DNA from 2 places in the Caballeronia sp. KNU42 genome. Region 1 is predicted to be linked to the other one. Evidence: predicted binding sites of a transcription regulator. Region 1 holds the regulator's gene; the other holds the start of a gene.
What was found. Region 1 encodes FliA, which starts transcription of late flagellar genes. Its sites were predicted from a motif close to CTAAAGTTTNNNNNNNNNNNGCCGNTA; they were not measured.

Region 1 (9,235 bases):
CGGCGGTTTGCGCGTCGTTCAATTCCGCGAGGATCCGCTGGTTGCGCAGCGTGGGATCGATCATGGGATGCGGACGGCCGCGCGTGAAATCGTCATCGCCCATGTCGACGAGTGTGTGCCCCGTGCTGTGCCAGATATCGTCGAGCTTGCTGTTGGACGCAACCGGCGTATTCGACGACGCGGCGAAGCCGCGTTCCCGGCACAACAACTGACTCTCGTAGCAAAACGTGCCACCGGCGAACACGCCGCGAATGAAGCGCCGCATGGGCCGCAATGTACGGCTGTAATCGTGGAGACGGCCTGCGTCCGGCGTGCTGATCTCCGCTACGGTTGCCGGCAGTGCGGCGCCTGAGAGCAACGCGACGGCGAAGCCGGCGGCATCGGCCAGGGTGTACGCCGGGATGATGCCCGGCACGTTCATGTCCTCCGGCCGCGCGCCCAGGAAGTTGACGACGACCGGCTTGCCCGCCGCGCGCGCCCGCGCCAGGATCTTTTCCGCGACGACTGGCGCCGGCGGTTTGGAGATCAGCACGATCACCTGGGTGTCGGGATCGGCGGCGAGCGCATCGAGACCGTACAACATGGAGATCCCGCCAATCGATTCGTGCAGGTCGTGCCCGCCCGTGCCGAGCGCCTGCGAAATCCCGGCGCCCAACTGGTCGATGCGGCACGTCACTTCCTGCAGTCCGGTCCCCGATGCCGCCACGACGCCGATCGCCCCGCGCTTGACGACATTGGCGAAGCCCAGCGGCATCCCGTTGATGATGGCCGTCCCGCAATCGGGGCCCATCACCAGCAGGTTTTTCTCAGCCGCGAGCGTCTTGATTGCGCGCTCGTGGGCGAGACTGACGTTATCGGAGAAAAGCATGACCGAGAGCCCCAACCGCAGCGCCTTGATTGCTTCGGCGGCGGCGTAATCGCCGGGGACCGAGATCAAGGCGAGATTCGATGCCGCCTGCTGTTCCACTGCCATTTCGAGGCTGGCGAGCGGCGGCGGACGCACGCCGTCGCCGCTCGACTCCTCCGGCTTGCTGTTCAACCGCTCTTCCGCAATAACGAGCGCGCCATCGCACGCCGCGATCTCGCCGCGTACCGCGATCACGAGATCGTTCGGCCCGGCGGTGCAGCCGTCATCCAGCGCCGCATCGCGCAATTGCGCCAGATTGGTGCTGGTTCCCATCACCACCGACGCCTGCTCGATGCCAGCCAGCTTCGAGATGTGCGCGGATATCTGCATCAGGGAAACGGAGTCCTGATACATGTTCTTGAAGACTTTGGTTCTTATGCTCATTTCAGCTTCCGGTAATCGTTACACTTGCCTGGTCCAGATTTCGGCCGAGTGCTCGCCTGGCGAACCCGGCGTTGCACGCGCCGGGTGCCATCAATCTGATTAACTCGATAATCGTTTTCGGCTAATCCATATTAAAGATCAGTTCATTTCTTTCAGCTGCACTTTTCCAAGCGCTCTTATTCCGTGCAGGAAACCTCCAAGACAATCTGCGCCAGAGGACGAGCCGAATTTCATGACGTTGATTGCCGAAAGTTTTATTTCCGCCGGCGTGCTTCCGTGAATCAGGACAGACGTCAAATGGTCAATCGACTGTGAATAATGTCCCTGCAACGCGAGCGCGAGATAATGCCGGCTGATACTGGTGGTCCGGTGAAGCTGACTCTTGATTGCCGGACGCAATAGTTTCAAATGGTTGGATATGACGCCGAGATGCTGCCATGGCCATAACGACGCCAGATAGCCCAGCAGGTAGTCATCGCCATCCGGCGTCAGGCCTGCGCCGTATCCAATCAGTTCCGAGACGCTGCTTTCCAACTCCGCCTTTGCGTCGCCGGGGTTCAGGCGCGGTATGCGCCCACCCGGCGGCCAGCCCGGCAGCAATTGCAGGTTGCTGCGGACCTCGCGCTCCATGCAGTACTCCAGCAACTGGCTCGCCAGTAACGGATAAGCCGTCAGCAGCGCGTTCGGCGAATGGCCGCCCTGCACCCGCTCCGTTCCGGGCCGCCAGCATGGCGCCCGGTCCAGGTTGGCGCGCCAGAGTGTCCCGCGCAACTCGTTGTTCTCGAGCGTGATGGGCTCCCGGGAATGCGCCTGATGGCGCCAATCCCAGCCAGGCGGCGTGGCAAGCCTGATCGCCGTGGGCAGGTTCTGGTAGCGTGGACTCAGCAAGGTCAGCAATTCGCCACTCGCCGACGACATGTTCATGGCGTGCTGAAAGCAGCTATGAACCCAGAACCGCTGCGTCTCGCGTGGCCCGTGCTCCGCCATATAACCCACCGAGCACACCGGGAACGTGAGGAGGCGCGCCATGGCTGTCCGGCTGTTGTCAGCCACGCAGGCCGTCGACAATGGCCGCGGCGTCGCCCACCCAGCCGAAGATTGCGCCCTGCGCCTTGATCATCTCCAGCGCCGACTTCTGGAATTCCGGGAAGTACGATCCGACGCAATCCGCCGGAATAATGCACTCGTAGCCGCGGTCATTGGCTTCGCGAACCGTGGTGGTCACGCAGACTTCAGTAGTCACGCCGCACACGATAAGCGTCTTGATGCCGTGGTTTTGCAGGATCAGCTGCAGGTCGGTTTGATAGAACGCACCCTTGCCGGGTTTATCGATGATGGGTTCGCCCACCGCCGGATACAGCTCGGGAATGATGTCGTGCCCTGCCTCGCCGCGGACCAGGATGCGGCCCATGGGGCCGTCGGTGCCAATGAACGTCTTGCCGCCGCGCGTCAGTTTCGCGGGCGGGCAATCGGCCAAGTCGGCGCGGTGACCCTCACGCGTATGGATGACCAGCAGCTTCGCGTCGCGCGCCGCCTTCAGCACCTTCCCGCACGGGACAATCGCGCTGCGCACCAGGGAGACGTCATTTCCCAATGCCTCGCCAAAGCCTCCCGGTTCAACAAAATCACGCTGCATGTCGATCATGACCAATGCTGTCGTGCGTGAATCAAACGGGAGCGGGAACGGTTGTGCGTGAAATAGTTTTTGAGCCATTTTTATATTCCTTGATTAATGTCAGGACGTGAAATGCCTGCTCTGCTATTGCAATTTATTTGAATTGTCCTTCGATTTATTATAGGTAGGTTCGGCTTGATGGACGATAGATATTTCATCGACTTAACCATTGTTCATCGATTTCCATGGTTGATTAAAGTCGTTTCAAAAACTTAATATAATTATTATCACGAACCAGCCGGCACTGTGTTGCGCGAGAATAAAGCGGCACGCGAAATAATCATCACGGCCCTGCGGCGGAATAACACAACGGGTAATGAAACGATTCTTGAAGTTTTTGATCCAGTCGCGGCCCACATCACCGCAATTGTCTGATGTTTGATCCGGCATGCACCTCTGCGATGCAGCCCGTGCGCCGCCCCCGCCATCGATCTCCCGAATTACCCCGCTTTCCCGGCTCTTATCAGCCGATGGCCCGCCAGCCACCCTTGCAATAATTCATTCACTGGAAAACGGTACGTCGCTCAAAACCAGGGGCTACCGGTCAACCGCAACAGATCAATGTGAGCGCGAGCTCATCGGGGGATAAATTGAACATCCGCAAATTCATCGGTGCCACGAGTCGTGAAGCGTTTCGGCTCGTCCGTGAAGCACTGGGCCCCGATGCGGTCGTGCTGTCGAATCGGGTAACCGAAGACGGCAGCGTCGAGATCGTCGCGGTCGCTGACGGCGATCTCGCGAAGATCTCCCCGAAAGCCGCCGCCCAGCATCGCGAGATGAAACTGCGGGAGTCGGCCGGGAATCAGTCACATTCGCAGTCACATTCGCAACCGCAATTGCAGTCCCACGCGCCGTCTCACCTGAATTCGAATTCAGGTTCGAACGCGTACGCAAGCGGCGATGTCTTTTCATCGGTATTCGGCGCCAATCCCGAACCGCTGGATGATATGGAGCCCGAAGCGCAAGTGGACGACACGTCGCGCACGATGGCCGAATCGAATCCCTGGCTGATCGAGCATGCGCGCCGGGTAGCTCAGTCAGCGGCTGAAAGTGCGCAGCAACGCACGCTGAGCGCGTCAGCCGCAATTGCGAAGGGCTTGGGCAGTCCCGTGACCGTCACGCCGCAGGACTCCGCGCAAGCCCACGGATGGACCCGCGAAGCAGCGCAAGCCGCCGCTCGCCGGGCGGAACAAAAAACCGCGCAACTGCACGCAGCAACCCAGCACCAAATCCAAACCCCGGCGGCCCAAACCGCCAGCTCGATGCAGGAAGGCGCGTTCGCGGGCCTGCCGGCGTCGGCCGCTGCAGCCGTGACCGAAGCCATCCGCACGCGCATGGAGCAAGTCGTGAACGACACCGTCATGAATGAACTTTCGTCGATGCGCGGCATGATGGAAGAGCACTTCGCCGGCTTGCTGTGGGGCGATCGCCAGCGCCGCAGCCCGAATCACGCCGCGCTGACCAAGCGCCTGTTCGCGGCCGGTTTCTCAGCGCAGCTGGTCCGTCTGCTGATCGACAACATGCCGGAGATCGAACAAGCCGAAGAGTCGATGCAATGGGTCCAGCAAGTGCTCGAGAACAACCTGCCCGTCATGGACAGCGAAGAATCGATGATGAACCGCGGCGGCGTTTTCGCGCTGATGGGCCCGACGGGCGTGGGCAAGACGACCACCACCGCCAAGCTCGCCGCGCGCTGCGTGATGCGCTTCGGCGCCAGCAAGGTCGCGCTGCTCACCACCGACAGCTACCGGATCGGCGCGCACGAACAACTGCGTATTTTCGGCAAGATCCTCGGGGTATCGGTGCATGCGGTGAAAGACGCAAGCGACCTGCAACTCGCGCTTTCGGAACTGCGTAACAAGCACATCGTGCTGATCGACACCATTGGCATGAGCCAGCGCGACCGTACTGTCTCCGATCACATCGCCATGTTGTGCGGCGCCGGCCATCCGGTGCAGCGCCTGCTGCTGCTGAACGCAACCAGCCACGGCGATACGTTGAACGAAGTCGTGCAGGCCTATCAGAGCAATCCGGACCAGGCGCCGCTCGCGGGCTGCATCCTGACCAAGCTCGACGAAGCCACGAACCTGGGTGGCGTACTCGACACCGTGATCCGCTACAAGCTGCCCGTGCATTACGTATCGACGGGTCAGAAGGTGCCGGAAAACCTGTACGTCGCGACCAAGCGTTTCCTGATTAAAAGCGCCTTCTGCATCCCGCGCGACGGCTCGCCGTTCGTGCCGCAAGACGATGATGTGCCGCCGCTCCTGTCCGCGCTCTCAGCGCGCGCTTCCACCGAACTGCATGAGGTTCACTTTGGATAAGTTCGTGTCCGATCAGGCTGAAGGCTTGCGCCGTCTGCTGACACGCAACGGCTCCCGGGTCGTGGCGGTGTGCGGCGCCCCGGCAGGTGGATTGGGGGGAACCGGCAATACCTCGACGGTCGTCAACCTCGCCTGCGCGCTCGCCGCGCAAGGTAAGGATGTGCTGGTAATCGATGAGCGCCATAACGCGTTGTCGGTGAGCCGGCTGGCGAAGGTGCCCGACAACGGCGCGCTGGGCGCCGTGTTGTCCGGCAAGCGTTTCTTGCAGGACGCCGTCACGCGCACGCCGTTCGGCTTTTCGGTGATCGCCGCGCCTCGCGACGAACGCATCAGCCAGGACGCCGCGCATTGCCGGGTGCTGCTCGACGGACCCGCCGATGTGGTCCTGATCGATACCCAGCTTGACCGTAGCGGCGCGTTGTCGAATCTGGCCGTGCAAGCGCACGACTTCGTGATCGTGACGCGCGTAGCGCCTGCCGCGATCACCGAGGCGTACGCCTGCATCAAGCGTCTGCATTACGCACACGCTATCGGGCGGTTCCGGGTCGTCGTGAATCACGTGAAGAACGGCGCCGATGCGCAAATCGCTTTCGATAACCTCGCGGGCGTCGCCGGCCGCTATCTCGCGGTGCAGCTCATGCCGGCGGGCTGCGTGGCTGAAGATCCGCGCGTGGCGCGGGCGCACGAGCTGTCGCGTTGCGCGGTGGAAGCATTCCCGGCGACGGCAGCGGCCCGGGATTACCGGCAGATTGCCGCTGAATTGCAGTACTGGCCGATGCCGCAAGCGTCGCAGTTTGAATGGCCCGTGCAGTCCTTGCGAGCGGAAACGCAGCAAGAGGTAGAGCGTTCGATCAACTCCGGCGCGGTACGTCGCGCCGAAACGCCATTGATGCAGCGCGCGATGAGCAGTCCCGCGTCCGTGTGATGCCGCAAGAGAAGGAACAAGGTGAATGCGATGTATAACGCCCAGGGAAAACTGTCACAGTCGGAAGTCCTGACCCGCTACGCGCCGCTGGTGCGCCGGCTCGGACTGCAGCTCGTGGCGAAAATGCCGGCCAGCGTCGATCTGGACGACCTGATCCAGGCCGGCATGATCGGCTTGCTCGATGCGGCCGGCCGCTATAAGGAAGATCAGGGCGCTCAGTTCGAGACCTACGCCAGCCAGCGGATTCGCGGCGCGATGCTCGACGAGTTGCGCGCCAACGACTGGCTGCCGCGCAGCATGCGCAAGACCTCGCGCGAAGTGGAGTCCGCTGTGCACAAGGTCGAGCAGCATCTCGGCCGGTCCGCGAGCGAACAGGAAGTGGCCGAGCACCTGAACATGCCGCTGATTGAATACCAGGCCATGCTGCAGGATCTGCATGGCAGCCAGTTGATCTATTACGAAGACTTCGACCGGTCTTCCGATGACGAGCCGTTTCTCGACCGTTATTGCGTCGATAAAGCCGACCCGCTGTCCGCGTTGCTCGACGGCAGCTTGCGCTCGGCGCTGGTTGACGCCATCGATAAATTGCCGGAACGCGAAAAGCTGCTGATGAGCTTGTATTACGAGAAGGGCTTGAACCTGCGCGAAATTGGCGCGGTGATGGAAGTCAGCGAATCGCGTGTGTGCCAGTTGCATAGCCAGGCTGTTGCACGGCTGCGGGCGAAGTTGCGGGAACAGGCTTGGTCGGGCGTGGAAGCTTGAGCCCCGGCAGATAAACGTAGTTCAGGTTTCGAAATCCGCGCTGTCGGCGAATACTGTCTGGCCCTTGCCTCGCGCCTTGGCGCGATACATTGCACGATCCGCTGCGCGCATCAGCGCGGCAATATCCGTGTAACCGGGGCTCAGGTCCGGCGAGATCAGGCACGCGCCAATACTCGCCGATACATTCATCACCCGGTCCTGCACCGACTTCATTTCCGCCAGCACCGCGTGTACGCCGTTCGCCACCGTCTGCACGGCGTGGTTGCCGGTCACGTGCCGCGCCAGTACGACGAATTCGTCGCCGCCGAGGCGCGCGACTGTGTCGGTGGTTCTTACTCTTCTTGCCAGCAGCGCCGCGAAAGTTTGCAGCACGACGTCGCCGACTTCGTGGCCGTAGGTATCGTTGACTTCCTTGAAGCCGTCGAGATCGATCAGCAGCAGCGCGGTCGCGCCTTCCTGTCCCGTCGATATCGCCATCACCGCCCGGCCGATGGTCTGTTCCAGCATGTAGCGGTTGCTCAAGCCCGTGAGGGGATCGGTACCGGCCTTCAACGCGAGGTCGCGGTTCGCGCTGCCCAGGCGGCCGATCAGCACCGCGAGATAGATCGATGCCCCAAGGACGCTTAGGCCAATCCCGAGCGCCGCGAGCTGATTGATCATCCACCAGGGCTGCAGGACGGACAACGCGACGATACCCAGTAGCGCCGTTCCACACGACAACGCCAGCGTGCGCTTGCCGTAACGCCCGGCCGCGCCGATCAGAAAAAGGAAAACGGCCCACAGCATGGGCAAGGTGAGCGCGCCTCCGGCGCCGAGAACCACGGTGAGCAGGACCTGATCGGCGACCGTTGTGCAAGCGAGGCGCAGATCCGACTGCCGCTGCATTTTGCTGATGATTAGCCGGGTCGCGACGCCATAGATCAGGCAGAGCGCGAGCGCATGGAAACTGGCGATGGCGGCGGGCGTCGGATCGAACCACGCCAGCACACCGTAGACTGCCGCTGCGAGGCCGCCCAGTATGACTCGCAGCGTCGCCTGCTCTTTTTCCGGATCGTGATGCGGCGACCACACGTAACCGCGCTGCCGGTGCAAGGGGTCCTTCGCCTGCCCCATTCTGAATCTCCCTGATGTGATGTCGAAGGTGATGCCGAAGTGCTGATCGATGCCGCGTTTTCTGCAGTTTTTCTGCCGTTTTTCTACAGTGCCTGCGTGTTGCAGAATTGCAATCGTACTGCGTCGTTGAAAAGTGACCGAAAAGCGCACGAATCGGCTAGATTCATGGCTGATTAATGCTGACTTGTTGCGATCGATTTCGAACGGAGCGGGATGCATTCAGCACGTTAGGGTGTTTTGGCGGCTTGCGGTTCTGTCCGGCTTCATTTCGAATCGATGTTTGTCGGGTTGGTTGATCGTTAGTTGATCGTTATTTACTAAGCAGGTTTTTCGACGTCCGATGCAACCCTCTGAATTTGCTTCTTCCGCTGGCAGCGTGAGTGCTGCCGATGACGCCCACTCCGTGCCCGATGCCGCGCTGCTCGGCGAATGGCTGCCTGTCTGTAATAGCGCCGATGTGCCCGCCGGGGAATTGCGTGGGTTTGTGGTGGCAGGGGAGCGGCTGGTGGTCTGGCGCGACGCATCGGTATCTGACGATCCGGCAGCGCAGCCCGATATTTCCACCGATGTCCACGTCTGGCGCGACCGTTGTCCGCATCGTGGAGCGCAGTTGTCGATGGGCTCGGTGACGGGCGGCTTGCTTGCGTGCCCGTATCACGGCTGGCGCTATGACGTCGATGGCCAATGCATCCACATTCCCGCCAATTCTTCGATACGCCCCGCGAAGCGCGCTTGCGCGCGGACGTATCGCGTGGAGGAGAAATACGGCGTGGTGTGGACGTGCCTCGGCGAGCCCTCGCGTCCGCTTGATTTCTTTCCGGAGTACGACACGCCCGGTGTGCGCCGGATCAATCTTGCGGCGCAGATAGTGCGTTCATCGGCGCCGCGCGTGGTCGAGAATTTCCTCGATATGGCGCACTTCCCGTTCGTGCATACCGGCATTCTCGGCGATGCATCGCACGCAGAAGTGCAGGATTACGAAGTGATTGAAACGGAGGGAGGGCTTGAAGCGCGGCAGTGCCGGTTCTGGCAACCCGCTGGGTTGCCGGGACAGGAGGGCGTGGATATTGACTATGTGTATCGAGTTAAACGGCCGCTGGTGGCGAGTTTGTCGAAAGCGGCGCAGCACGGTGCGGGCGCGTTGC
Region 2 (9,235 bases), on a different replicon from region 1:
CCGTGCGATGCTCGACGGCGCGATTCCGTCTATCCGCCGCAGTGTGTCGGATTTCGCCGAATATGGGCTGATCGACGAGCCGGAAGAACAGATCGTGTCGCGTATCACGGCATGTGAACAGCTAGCGGTCGCGGTGAGCGATGTCGACCTGGTCCAGGAGAACATTGCGGAGATCGTGGAGGTCAAGCGCACGTTGTTTGCCGAACTCGACAAGCTGACACGTCCCGATACGCTGCTGGCCAGTTCGACCTCCGGCTTGCCTGCCTCCACGTTCACCGAAGGACTGGAGGGCCGCGCGAGGTGCCTTGTGGCGCACCCCGTGAATCCGCCTTCGCTTGTGCCGCTGGTCGAGCTATGCGGGGCGCCGTGGACATCGCCGGACACGCTGGCCCGTGCGCGTGCGCTGTACGAAGAAGCTGGTCAGCAGCCGGTGACCGTTGCACGCGAGATCCCGGGGTTTCTGCTGAACCGGCTGCAAGGTGTACTGCTTGACGAAGCATTGAGCCTCTACGCACGAGGTTATGCAAGCGCCGCCGATCTCGACACCGTGATGCGCGACGGCCTCGGACTGCGCTGGTCGTTCATGGGACCGTTTGAAACCATTGACCTGAACGCGCCCGGCGGCGTGACGGATTACGCCGCGCGTTATGGCGCGATGTACCGCTCGTTCACGAAGGACAGCGTGCCGTTCGACTGGTCGCCCGACAGCATCGCAAGACTCGATGCCGAGCGTCGCGAGGCGTTGCCGCTCGACGAGATAGAAAACCGTAGCCACTGGCGCGACCGGCGGCTGATGGCGTTGCTCGCGCATCGCCGCGCAACGTCGAAGTCCGATGACGACAACAGTTGATAACCGGAGACAGCCATGATTGAAACCCGCCTGATCGTCGATGCCAACAATCATCTCGGCGAGGGACCGCTATGGGATGTGAAGGAACAGCGCCTCTACTGGATCGACAGCACTGCTGCCGAAATCAGCAGTTGCCGCGCCGACGGCAGCGACATACGGCGCTATTTCGTGCCGCGCCACATTGGTTCGATGGCGTTGCGGGAGCGCGGCGGTGCGGTGGTTGCGCTCGCGAACGGCCTGCATTTCTACGACTTCGAGACGCAATCGGTCAAGCTCATTGCCGACCCGGAGAGCGACGACCCCGAGACGCGATTCAATGACGGCAAGGTGGACCGGCGAGGGCGGTTTATCGCCGGCACGATGGCGTATGACTTCGACCGCTATGACGCCGATCGCGGCCAGCGTCCGACCCGCAGCGGCGGGTTGTATCGGCTGGATACGGATGGTGCGGTGACGCGTCTGGATGGCGGCATCATGTGTTCGAACGGTCCTTGCTGGAGCCCGGACAACCGCACCCTCTATTTCACCGATTCCTACGACAGGAAGATGTACGCATACGACTACGACATCGAGACCGGGGCGGTGGCGAACCGGCGGGTGTTTGCATCGGCACACGATCTGGCGGGTACGTTCGACGGCGCGACGGTCGATGCCGAGGGCTATCTCTGGTCGGCGCTCGTGTTTGGCGGACGGATCTTGCGATTTGCGCCAGACGGCAAGCTTGATCGCGTAGTGGAGTTTCCTGTGCGCAACCTGACGAGCGTGATGTTCGGCGGTCCGAACCTGGACATCTTGTTTGTCACTACCATGGGCCGGCCCATGTGGGGCATTCCGCAGAAGGAGCGCGACAAGGGCGGCTTGTTCGCCATCACCGGGCTGGGCGTAAAAGGTTTGCCCGAGCCCAGGTTCGCAGGATAGGGGCGGCCGTGTGCGCTTAAGCGGGGACAACAACCGTCCCTGGCGAAATCAGTACGCTGCCCAATGCCCGCGCTCCCATACCCACTGGTTTCCCGCCCACCTGTAGTGTCCTTTCACCCAGTGGTAACCCGGCGCGGGTTGCGCCGGCACCACTTCAACAAGCGGCTCCGGCCGCGGTGGGCGTGCGGGTTCCACTACGCAAGCGCTCAGCAAAACGCTAAGTAGTACAATGCTTAATGCATGTTTCATTTTTAACTCTTCCCTGGTGAAGTTAGGTACGTGACTGCTTGTCAGCCGTTGCGCTGCTAAGTCCGCAGCAACCGGCTGGACATCGGGCTCGCGATCTTCTGCGTGAACAGAGTCGCCCTGACCTGAGCCGGATCGAGACCGAAGGTCTCCCCTGCCGCAGCGGCAATCAGGCTGTCGAGCCCGAGCGTCGGCCGCAAATCCCGTCCCTGATACAGCGCCGACGGCGCGAGCCCAGGCCAGTCCGCCAGAATCCGGCCGCCTTTCACCGCTCCGCCCAGCAGCATCGCGGCGGACGCCGTGCCGTGATCCGTGCCGCCCGTGCCGTTCGCCGTTGCCATGCGCCCGAACTCGGTCGCAACCAGGACGGTCGTGTTGGCCCAATGCTCGCCAAGACCATCGCGCATGGACGCCATCATTGTGTCGAGCGCCTTTAGTTGCGCGCCGAGCCGCTGGTTCTGCGCGCTATGCGTATCCCATCCACCGGTCTCGATCATCGCAATACGCGGGCCGTCGCTACGGCCGAGGAAGCTCGCGGCAAGCTTGCCAAGGCTCGCCGGGTCCTGACGCGCGCCGGCATCGGCAGCGAGCCCGCGAGCGTCCATTGCAGAGCTCCAGAGCGCATGAAGCTGCGGGTCTCCCGAATAGAGTTGCGAGACGCGCACGAGCAGATCGTCGGGCGCCTGCGGCAGCGCGGACGGCGCGTATGACGTCACCTCCGCATTCCCGCGCAGCGCCAGCGGCACAGTGGGCGCGAGCGCGATCGCGTTGGCCCTGGAGGCAGGCAGCATCGACACCAGCCGGTTCAGCCAGCCATCCTTCATCTGGTAAGGCGCAGCGCCACCGGTTTCGAGCACGTTCTGGCCGTCGAAGTGCGAGCGATCTCGGTATGGCGATGCAACCGCATGCACGAACAGCGCCTGCTGGGCGGCGTACATCTTCGCCGTTTCGACAAGCGACGGATGCAGCGCGAACGTCCCGTCAAGCTTCGTTGCCGCAGACGGATCGATAGCAAGCGCTCCGCGCAGGCTTGCATAAGCGGGATCGGCGTACGGCACCACGATGTTGAGACCATCGGCGGCACCGCGCTGGATCACAAACACAAACCGCCGGTCCGACTCCACCGAAGCGAACGCCATGCGTGGCCCGACCAGCATTGCACCGACGCCTGCACCGGCGCACCACAAGAAATTCCGACGCGTGGTCATCGTGTCATCTCCTTTGGAAATCGGGGGAAACCAGCAGCAGCGCGAGCGCGGTCGGCGCGCTTTCCGCACGCGATAGTTCGGATGCCGTAGCATCACTCAGCGACCCGGCGAGCAACTGGTTGCCGAGTGTGCGCGCATCGAGCGTATCGCCGACGCGTGATGCAAAACGCTGTGCCAGCTCCACCCGGCGCACGAGCGCGTCGGGCGCGGCCCAGCTTGCGGCTATGTCGTCGTAGCCCGCGGGCGACCCCGGCCGCCACACGGGCTGGCCGAGTTGCGTCAACAAGGGCGCGACCTGCATGTTGCCTAAAGTGTTGAGGCCCAGCCCCCGCAGCGACGATACCGTCCAGTCCCAAGGCGTCTTGAACTTGGCGTCGACTGGCGACCACGCTTCAGGCGAATCGATCAACACCTGGTACACGCTGGGCAGGTCGCCGTTCGTCGCGCTGAACACGCCGGCCAAACGATCGACCAGCGCGGGCGGCGGGGTATCGGCGACAAAATGCCGGGCCAGCTTGCTCGCAATATGCTGCGCGGTCGCGGGCGAAGCGGCCAGATCGTGCAGCACGGCGAGGGCTTGCTGCTCACCGGGCTGATCGTATTGCCGGTTCATGATTGTGCGTGTCCCCGGCTCGTGCAGGGGCTGGCGAAACACGAATTGTCCGGGCGCGGCGGCGTCATTACGCTGGGCGCCCGCGCCCATGCCGCCCATTGCACCGATACTCCAGCCCGTCAGCGCACGGGCGAACTCGGTGACATCGTTTTGATCGTAGCCGCTGCGCACGCCAAGCGTATGCAGCTCCATGATCTCGCGAGCCAGGTTTTCGTTGAGGCCGGGCTTGCGCTCGGGGTGGCGCATGGCGGCGCGTTCGGCCGCCGGACTATCGGGGCCCACCGAGCGCGCCTGATCGAGGAAAATCTGCATGGCCGGATGACGTTCGACCGCGACCAGCATGTCCTCGAAACGGCCCAGTACATGAGGACGAATGGCTTCAGTTTCGAACGAGCCGGCAAGCATGGCCACGGGCGGTTTTTCCACCGATACCGCGAAGTGATTCGACCAGAAAGCCACCAGCCGCTCGACGAAAGGCGTGGGCGTTTGCAGCGCGCTCACGAACCGCGCATTGACCGCTGCGCGATAAACATCGCGGAGTTTTTCGTTATAGGACTTGCGCACCGCCTGCTTGTCGTCGGTGCCGGCGTTGCGGATGGCGCTTTGGCGGTCGGCGAATTCGGCCGCGAGCGCACTGCTTGAAGGTTGGTCTCCTAACGCTTGCGGCATCGCCTGATAACTTGCACCGGAGAGCTGGCTCTTGAGCCAGCCCTTTGGATCGGACGGGGCTGTTTCCCCCGCACGGGCACCGAGTCCGAAGCGATTCAGCGCGATCGCGGCAGGGGTTACTGATGTCACAGATGTCACGTCTGCCATGGCAGTTCCCACGAATCGAGTTGCTATGTTGCTTAAACGGCGGGGCTGCGTGAATCCGTCGGCGCGTCCCGAGTTTATTTTTTGGGCGGCGGCCCGACATGCAGCGGGCCGTGCTGTTCCAGGGCATCGACGAGTTTGAGCCGTTCATCGGGCGTCAACGTGGAGGCGAACTCAGCCACCGTTGCTTCGACCTGTGCACGCACGGCGACATCGGCTGCGCGGGTACGGGCGAGCGCAGCGTCGAGCGTGGCGCGATCGAATTGCGGCGCAGCGAGCGCCTGCACCACATCGATACGGCCCGCGCGGGCATCCGTGATCAACGGCAGGCTCTCACGGCGTGTCTGCCGCAGCGACTGGCGCAGCTGGTCCTGACGATCCTTGGGCAGTTCTGCCGCGGCGAAACGCAAGCCGCGTTGCTGTGCGAGCACGTCGGCCCGCTGCTTCGCCACCCATCGATACGTTCCGCCCGCTATCGCTCCGAGCAGGAAGATGTTGAGCACCAGCGACACGATCAGCAGTGTCTTGAGCCGGGTTGTCGGCATGGTCATTGGTCGCTCCAGTCGGCCGTCGCGCTGCTGAATACGGTGCTTTCACCGGTTTGATCGAAGAGGCTCGGCGGGTTCGATGGCGAGTTATAGAAAGATCCGGTCAACGAAATGGCCAGCACGCCCGCGGCAATGCCAGCCACGCCCACCCCCACGAGACCCGCGCCCGAGAGCCACCATTGCGGCCGCTTCCATACGGATTCCTGACGTGGCGGCGCCAATGGCGCGGATGCGAGGATGCGCCGGACCAGATCTGATTCGGGCACGGCCACGCTGTGCCTCGATAGCACGAGATCGAGCGAGCGGGCGTCGGCCAGCGCGGCCAGGACAGCCGGGTCCCGTTGGTCGAGCAGCGCCTGGGCTTCTGCGCGTTCGGCTGCCGGCCAGTGTTCCGGCATGGCGCCATAAGCCTCGGTGAGGCGGCGAAAGCGTTCGGGGGTCATCGGCGTTCCTTTCCAAAGACATGCTCGCCGCGCTCGCCGGCAAGGCGGCTGCGCAACGTTCGGCGGGCGCGCGAAAGCAGGCTTTCCAGCGCTTCGACGCTGATGCCCATCAAGGCCGCTGCCTCGACGTTCGGCAGTTCCTGGTAGTACTGCAATACCAGTGCCTCGCGCTGGCGTGCCGGCAACGCGGCGAGCGCAGCGGCAATGCGCTCGCTGCGCGCGGATTCGTCGAGTTGATCTTCCGGCAGCGGCGCCTGGTCGACGGGTTCGGGGGCGTCGTCATCGGAGATGACATCCTGACGGCGCCGCAAACGGTCATAGCACAGGTTGAGCGCCACGCGATGCAGCCAGGTGTCAAAGCGTGCCTGGCCGCGCTGCCAGCGCGACGCCTGTTTCCAGATCCGCACGAACGCTTCCTGCGCCACGTCGCTCGCCTCGTCACGGTCTCCCAGCATCCGGGTCGCGAGCGCGAGCAGCCGCGGCAGCTTGCGCGCGACCATCTCGCGAACCGCTCCGGGTTCCCTGCCATCGATACGCGCGAGCAACTCCGCGTCCGGGTCTTCTTCGTTCAATGTGTTTGATCTCGCTGATCTCGCAGCACATGTTCAACAGCTTCTCGCCGGGTTGGCCTGCGGCCCGGCGCGCCAGCGTGGGGACTGCTCAATACACGACGACCGCCGGCCGATAATAAGCCGGCCGCGCGGGATAAACGACGCACGCAGAAAGTGCCGCGGCCGCAAATGCAATGGCGACTAGAGTTTTAAGCATGGGTGCCTGCCTTTTACGTGGTGCTATGGTCAACAAAGCCGGGTCCGCTCTAGCGTGCCCAGTGACCTTCGATCCAGCGCCAGTTCGGTCCGCGTTGCACCCAGTGACCAGGCACCCAATGTGCGCCGATCCGTACCGGCCTCCAGTGGCCCGGCACCCATTCGTAGCCGCGGCCGGCCCAGCGCCAGTGGCCGCCATCCCACACATAACCGGGACGCGCGACGGGTACGACTTCCGTGCGCATCGGCGGTGGCGCCGACGGAGCGATGATGACCGCTTGCGCGCATGCCGGAGCACTGGCTAGCGCGGCCAGCGCGGTGACGACGGCCAAAGCGGCTTTTACCGCGAACGTGGGCGAAGCCCATCCTCTTGATGTTTTCATGACGGTTCCCCGGAGTAGATAAGACGCTCAAGACGCTCGATGCCAATGCTCTCGAGTGCTTAAACGCGCGCTTCCGGGAAATCCGTCGCTCGATCTTTGAGTTTTTTAAGCGGGCTGGAAGAGGGGCAATACCGCGATGCGCGCGCTAATACGAAAGCGGGTAAGCGTGCGGCTTTCCTCTGATAAATAACTGAAATATTCTCTAAAGTATTGTGTAGGCGTACCGTAATATAAAGGTAATTGATCGTAACAATAGAGATGCCGATCATCCCAACCCGGAGAAAAACCAAGGGAGTTCCAGTTTCCATGTCTGACGCAATCAAGTCCGCGGGACAATCTCTAATCAACGGCTCGACCGGCAAGAACACCGACGTACCCGCGCTTGTCGCGGCTATCGTCAACGCGCGGGTGGCCGGATTTAACGCGGCTAACGCCGCAAAACAGAAGACCAGCACCGCTCAACTGACCGCTGTCGGTTCGTTGAAATCGGTCATGTCGCTGCTGCAAAGCGCGCTGGCGTCGCTGTCGGACGGCACCGCGTTATCCGCTGTCACCGCCAAGGCCGACGGCAAGGGCATCACGGCTACAGCAGGCAAGGGCACCACCGCGGGCAGCTATGCGATCCAGGTCACCAACATCGCGACATCGCAAAGCATCACCTCCAGCGGGTTCGGCGCCAAGGAAGCGCTCGGCGCCGGCACGCTGAAACTTTCCGTGGGCGCCTCGGACGTGTCGATCAAGATCGATTCGTCGAACAACACGCTGAGCGGCATTGCCGCCGCGATCAATTCCGCCTCCGGCAATCCGGGCGTGAGCGCGACGGTGATCACCGGTACCGACGGTGCGCATCTTGTGCTGCACTCGTCGACTACGGGTGTGGCGAACGGTATTTCGGTGGAGGTCACACCGAGCGGCGAGGGCGACAACACCGGCTTGTCGAAGCTCAATGTCAGCTCGTCCACATCGACGGTGGACCCCTCGGACCCGGACAAGACCGTGGCGCCGTACACGAGCATCGGGACATCGGAGAACTGGAAGCAAACCGCGGCCGGCAAGGACGCGTTGCTGACGGTGGCCGGCACGCAGGTCAGCAGCCCGGGCAACAGCGTGACATCGGCTATTGCGGGGTTGTCGATCAACCTCACCTCGGAGTCCGTGGGCACGACCCAGACGCTGAGCATCAGCTCCGACACGAGCGCGCAGCAGAGCTCGATCAAGGCCTTCGTCACGGCGTATAACAACTTCATTGGCATGGCTGCGTCGCTGACTTCGTTCGATACGTCGCAACCGAAGGGTTCGCAAGGCGGTCCTTTGCTCGGCGACTCGATGATGAACACGGTCAGGAACGCGCTTGCAACCGCGATCAGCAAGGGCGTCCCGAGCGCGGCGGACGGGAACAAGGGGATGGTGAACCTGGGGTCTATCGGTATCACGCTGCAAAAGGACAACACGCTGAAGATCGATGAAACCGCGTTGACCGCGGCGCTGGCCAACAAGCCCGGCACCGTCAACGCGCTGTTCAATTCGAAATCCGGTCTTGGCGCGGAGATGAACAAAACCCTCACGACCTTTCTCAAGAAAGACGGCCTGCTCGATACGAGGACAACGTCGCTCAACAAGGACCTCGCCAACATCAAGGTCCAGGGCACGAAGCTGGATGCATTCGCCACGCAACTGACGAACAGTTACAACGCGCAGTTCACTGCACTCAATACGCTGATGGCGCATATGAGCAGCAATGCAAGCTATCTGACTGCGTTATTCGGCGGGGCCAACAGTGCGGGCGCACTGGCCGGAAACAGAGGTTGACGATGAACACGCCGCGCGATGGGCGGCGTTCGTTGTGCGATGACGAAGAAAGCGCGTGCGCTGCTTACTTAAAATCCCAGCGCATCTGCTCGACGATGCCAACGCCGCGCGAGGTCCGCACGCATTCGCCGACATAGTCGATAAACGGCAAGGGCTCGAAGCCGATCTCGTCGCGCAGGCGGCGGTTATCGAACTGGTAGTCCAGGTTGGCGAACCCGGCATAGATACCCAGCGCATGTTCGATCAACCGCGCCGCGGCCCGGTGCTGACGCCCGACCACATCGCATGCGATCCTGCGGAAATCGCGCGGCGCGCAGATGGAGTAGCGTTTCCCCGATATACCCGTGGCCTCATCCATCGCGCCGATGATCTGGCCAATGGTCGGCGCCTCCGAGCCGGCCGATACGTGGTAGGTGTCGAACGCCAGCTTCGGCTTGACGGCGAGCAAGGCCAGCGCGCGGGCGCAATCGTCGACCGAGACGACATCGAGCCGGGTCATCGCTTTTGCGCTGAAGCGCCGCGCGGCATGCACCACGCGAAACACCCAGAAGATGCTCGGCGAAGGCAACGTGCCCAGCACCGTATGCCCGACGACAATCGATGGCCGCACCACGACCAGCGGCAGCGACGGGTAGTA

Region 2: the regulator FliA is predicted to act here: its motif matches at 6,992-7,018, upstream of fliD (flagellar filament capping protein FliD).

What each region holds. Positions count from the first base shown of each region.
Region 1 is NZ_CM132388.1:2,861,859-2,871,093, forward strand. Features, by position in the region: gene fdrA (acyl-CoA synthetase FdrA) at 1-1,291, opposite strand, end outside; gene ACSOSP_RS12880 (DUF2877 domain-containing protein) at 1,430-2,320, opposite strand; gene ACSOSP_RS12885 (cysteine hydrolase family protein) at 2,337-3,005, opposite strand; gene flhF (flagellar biosynthesis protein FlhF) at 3,557-5,290, shown strand; gene ACSOSP_RS12895 (nucleotide-binding protein) at 5,283-6,215, shown strand; gene ACSOSP_RS12900 (RNA polymerase sigma factor FliA) at 6,246-6,977, shown strand; gene ACSOSP_RS12905 (diguanylate cyclase) at 6,999-8,090, opposite strand; gene ACSOSP_RS12910 (Rieske 2Fe-2S domain-containing protein) at 8,431-9,235, shown strand, end outside.
Region 2 is NZ_CM132389.1:360,484-369,718, reverse strand. Features, by position in the region: gene ACSOSP_RS20780 (3-hydroxyacyl-CoA dehydrogenase) at 1-850, shown strand, start outside; gene ACSOSP_RS20775 (SMP-30/gluconolactonase/LRE family protein) at 866-1,768, shown strand; gene ACSOSP_RS20770 (YXWGXW repeat-containing protein) at 1,817-2,017, opposite strand; gene ACSOSP_RS20765 (DUF1501 domain-containing protein) at 2,074-3,222, opposite strand; gene ACSOSP_RS20760 (DUF1800 domain-containing protein) at 3,227-4,651, opposite strand; gene ACSOSP_RS20755 (periplasmic heavy metal sensor) at 4,726-5,199, opposite strand; gene ACSOSP_RS20750 (hypothetical protein) at 5,196-5,639, opposite strand; gene ACSOSP_RS20745 (RNA polymerase sigma factor) at 5,636-6,211, opposite strand; gene ACSOSP_RS20740 (YXWGXW repeat-containing protein) at 6,457-6,789, opposite strand; gene fliD (flagellar filament capping protein FliD) at 7,096-8,598, shown strand; gene ACSOSP_RS20730 (SDR family oxidoreductase) at 8,663-9,235, opposite strand, start outside.